One region of the Nocardioides plantarum genome, then DNA from elsewhere that is predicted to be linked to it. Evidence: riboswitches for the same ligand, from Rfam matches in the RefSeq annotation. Region 1 holds a riboswitch; the other holds the start of a gene.
The links. A riboswitch is a leader RNA that binds a small molecule or an ion and turns the genes downstream of it on or off. The one in region 1 is predicted to bind cyclic di-AMP.
Positions count from the first base shown of each region.

Region 1 (2,193 bases):
GAAGGCGCGGGCCAGGGACGACAGCTTGCAGTTGGGTGCGTCGTCGCGGGTGATCACGCGGCGGGCGAGCACGGCGGTGTCGACGACCTCGAAGGCGGGCCAGGGACGCTCCTGCTGGGCGGCGAAGTGGCGCAGGAAGCCGACGTCGAAGGGAGCGTTGTGGGCCACCAGGACGCAGCCGGCCGCGAACTCGAGGAACGCTGGCAGCACCGACTCGATCGGCGGGGAGTCGGCGACCATGGAGTTGCTGATGCCGGTGAGGACCGCGATGAAGGCCGGGATGTCGGTGCGGGGGTTGACCAGGGTCTGGAACTCCCCGAGGACCTCGCCGCCTCGGACCTTGACCGCACCCACCTCGGTGATCATCGAGCCCGCCTGGGCCGACCCGCCCGTGGTCTCCAGGTCGACCACGCAGAAGGTGATGTCGCTCAGCGGACGGCCCAGCTCGTCGAAGCTGCGCTGCGACTCCCAGCGACTCCCCGGTCGGGCTCGCTCACCGGCGGTGGTGGTCATGGATCGGACCGTAGGCGTGGGCACGGACAGTTCGCGTGCCGACACCCTGTCGGGGGCGAGCTTCGCGAAACTGTCCGTGGTCGGTGCCAGCCTTCGCGACATGACGACACACATCGACTGCGACACCTGCCTGGTCCGCGGTCTCGCCTGTCACGACTGCGTGGTGACGGTCCTGCTCGGTCCGCCGCCCGAGCTCGCCGCGCTGACCATCGACGAGGAGGAGCGCCGTGCCCTCGACGTCCTGGCCGACGGCGGCCTCGTGCCACCGCTGCGCCTGGTGCGCCCGGTGGCCGGCCCCCACACGGAGTCGGCCTGACGACCGGCGTGAGCGGCCGTCGGCACCTGTGACCCACGAGGCTCGTGGGGCTGGTGTGACGCGCCATGCCGACGTTCTCGGGGAAGTTTGCCGGGCGGTTGGCCAGCCCACTACGGTGGTCCCTCAGACGTTCGTGGCCCTGGGTCCAACCGGTCCCACACGGACGTCGCGCTGAGTCCCCCGCCGCGTGCGGTGGGGGAGCCGGGGAACCAACTCTTCTGGGGTGAATCCTCTGCGAGGCGCCGCCGTAGCACCATCGCGGTGGCGAGGAGCAGAGGGAGGGCATGTCGTGCCCGAACCCGTCAGCTCACCTGGTAGGCGTACGACAACGCAAAGGACCCACCGCCGCTGTGATCAGCCCTCGGACGCGCCTCGCCTCCGCCGTGACGGGAGTCGCGCTCGTCGCGAGTCTTGGTCTCGTGTCCAGCTCGCCGGCCCAGGCCGAGCCCGATGTCAAGGACGTCAAGACCCGCGTGGACCGGCTCTACCGCGAGGCCGAGCAGGCTTCCGAGCGCTACAACGCGGTCAAGATCCAGCTCGACGACCTCAAGGCCGACCTCGGCTCGGTCAAGGCCGACGAGAAGCGGGCCGAGACGTCGCTCGACGCGATGCGGCGCGAGGCCCGGCGCTCGGTGCTGCGCCAGTCCGGCGGCGGCGACCTCGGTCTGGTGAGCCAGGTGGCCACCGCCGGTGACGTGGACGGCTTCCTGTCCGACGTCTCGACGCTGTCGACCTACCGCCAGCTCCAGCAGAGCCTGTTCGACGACTACGCCACCGGGCTCCAGGCGCTCTCGCTGCGCCGCGACGCCACCGAGGACCGGATCGCCCAGGTCGCCAAGCTCGAGAAGAAGCTGGCCACCGAGAAGTCCACGGTCGACGACAAGCTCGGCGACGCCAAGGAGCTCCTCGGTGAGCTCCAGGCCGACGAGCGCGCGGCCCTCCAGGCCGCCGAGGCCCGCGAGACCCGGACCCCGCAGCCGCCCGCCGGCACGCAGGACCGCCCCGACACCACCTCGCGCGACACCACCACGCGGACCCCCCCGGACGTCCCGGTCTCGGGTCGCGCCTCCGCCGCGGTCCAGTACGCCCTCGCGCAGGTCGGCGACGCCTACGTCCACGGTGCCGCCGGCCCCGACGCCTTCGACTGCTCGGGGCTCACGATGATGGCCTGGGCCCAGGCCGGCGTGTCGCTCCCGCACTCCTCGAGCGCCCAGTCCGGCACCGGCACCCCCGTCGCCGCCTCCGACCTGCAGCCCGGCGACCTGGTCTTCTACTACAGCCCGATCAGCCACGTCGGCATCTTCATCGGCAACGGCCAGATCGTCGACGCGGCCAACCCCGGCACCGGCGTCCGCATCGCCAGC
Region 1 covers NZ_VDMS01000002.1:341,716-343,908, reverse strand. Annotated here, with positions in the region: gene FJQ56_RS13640 (DEDD exonuclease domain-containing protein) at 1-513, opposite strand, end outside; gene FJQ56_RS13635 (hypothetical protein) at 614-829, shown strand; cyclic di-AMP (ydaO/yuaA leader) riboswitch at 1,001-1,165, shown strand; gene FJQ56_RS13630 (C40 family peptidase) at 1,249-2,193, shown strand, end outside.

Region 2 (2,193 bases), 300 kb from region 1:
ACGGCTCGCAGGTGTCGGTGTCGGGCACCTTGATGGGCATCAACCAGCGCGAGCGGCTGGTCGAGGTCAACGGCTACGACATCGACCTCGAGCCCACCGACCACCTCGCGTTCTTCGCCTACCGCGACCGTCCGGGCATGGTCGGCACCGTCGGTCAGATCCTCGGCGCCGCCGGCGTCAACATCGCCGGCATGCAGGTCTCGCGCAACGCCAAGGGCGGCGAGGCCCTGGTCGCGCTGTCCGTGGACACCGCGATCCCGGCCGAGGTGCTGGCCGACATCGAGTCCGCGATGGGGGCCCACCACGCCCGCACCGTCGACCTGGTCTGAGGGGGACGCGGGTCGGCTGAGGGGTGGACGGGCGAGGTGGTGCGGACAACTAACTCGTGCAATCGAACGAGTTGAGCCGCTGGGGCGGTCGATCTGGCCACCAACTCGTTCGATCGAACGGGTTGGCGGGCTGGGATGGTCGATCCCACGCTCAACTCGTTCGATTGCGCGAGTTGCCGGACGCGATCACCCATCGACGCACGAGAGCCGCACCCCTCGTCCGGGGTGCGGCTCTCGTCACCGGCCTGCGGTCAGGGCCGACGTACGACGTACGCGGTGGTCCAGATCTTCTCGGTCTTGACCGGCGTGCCGGGGCGGCTGGCGTGCACGATCTTGTTGTGCCCCAGGTAGATGCCGGCGTGGTAGGCGTTGCCCCCACGGACGAAGATGATGATGTCGCCCGGTGCCCGGCGCGACTTGGTCACCGGCTTCAGGCTGGCCTTGAGCTGGTCGGTCGTGCGCGGGAGCGAGCGGCCCAGACGGCCGTAGGAGTACTTCGTGAGGCCGGAGCAGTCGAACGCGCTCGGGCCGGCGGCGCCGGACCGGTAGGGGTCGCCGCGCTGGGCCAGGGCCACCTTCATGGCCTTGACGCGCAGTGCGTAGCTGGTGTGGACGCGCTGGCTGGTGGCGGCCTCGGCGCTGGTGCCGACGTGCGCGGTCGGCACTCCGCCCAGCACCGCGGTGAACAAGAACGCGCCGACGACGAGCGTCAGGGCGCGGGTGATGACAGACATGGGTGTCCCTTTCGTCCACGCCTGTGAAATGTGACCTGTCGGGTTCGGGCTGACGAATTGCCCGCTCAGCGTGCTGAGTTCACCCCAAGGCTCCGGTCGGAGCCGTCGTGCTCGGGTATCCCACTTCCCCCCGATGGTTCAGGACGACATGAGGCGGGAGGAACTCGGCGGACCCCATGTCGGCGGGCCAGACCGGCCGCGCCCGGAGACTGTACGTCACCGTTCACCGCGATCTGGCCGTGACGCCACCAGTGTGAGGTAGGTGACAGCCCTCTCAGACCCCTCTCAGGCCACCATCACCCGGGTACGACGGGGGCTGCCGGTCGCCGGTCGGTCGCGCACGGCCTCCCAGGCCGCCGCGAGGCGGCGTACGGCCTCGGCGAGCTCGGCCGGTGGGCGCGACCACGGCACCCGCACGAACCGGTCGAGGCCGCCCTCGGCCGCGAAGGCCGGACCGGGAGCGACGACGACCCCGCGCCGCTCGGCCTCGACCGCCAGGACGCTGCCGCGCGCGGCCGGCAGCTCGCACCACAGCGCCAGACCACCGGCCGGCCGGTGGAAGCGCCACTCGGGCAGGTGCTCGCTGACGGCGGCGAGCAGGGCGTCGCGCTGCTCGCGCAGCCGCGCGCGGTGCCGGTCGACGACATCGTCGGAGGCCAGCAGCCGGGTCAGCACGAGCTGCTCCAGCACCGGCGCGCCCAGGTCGAGGCCGAGGCGGGCGCGGGTGAGCCGCTCGACCTGGTCGTGCGGCGCCCGGATCCAGCCCAGGCGCAGCCCGCCCCAGTGGGACTTGCTCGCGCTGCCGAGGGTGATCGTGCGCGGGTCGAAGGCCGCGAACGGTCGCGGCATCGCCTGCCCGTCGAGGGCCAGCGCCTGGTGGGCCTCGTCGACGACCGCGACGGTGCCGGTGCGGCGCAGGTGTCCGGCGTACGTCGCGCGCTGGGCATCGGTCATCACGTGCCCGGTCGGGTTCTGGAAGTCGGCGATCAGGTAGCTCAGCGTCGGGCGCACCTCGTCGAGCGCCGCCCCCACCGCGTCGAGGTCCCAGCCGCCGGGATCGACCGGCACCGCGCGCAGCCGCGCGCCGCTGTTGGCGATCGCCTGGGTCGCGTTGGGGTAGACCGGCGACT
Region 2 covers NZ_VDMS01000002.1:638,555-640,747, reverse strand. Annotated here, with positions in the region: gene serA (phosphoglycerate dehydrogenase) at 1-329, shown strand, start outside; gene FJQ56_RS14985 (C40 family peptidase) at 581-1,063, opposite strand; cyclic di-AMP (ydaO/yuaA leader) riboswitch at 1,067-1,229, opposite strand; gene yczR (MocR-like transcription factor YczR) at 1,349-2,193, opposite strand, start outside.
Region 2: another riboswitch for cyclic di-AMP. It lies ahead of FJQ56_RS14985 (C40 family peptidase); the one in region 1 lies ahead of FJQ56_RS13630 (C40 family peptidase).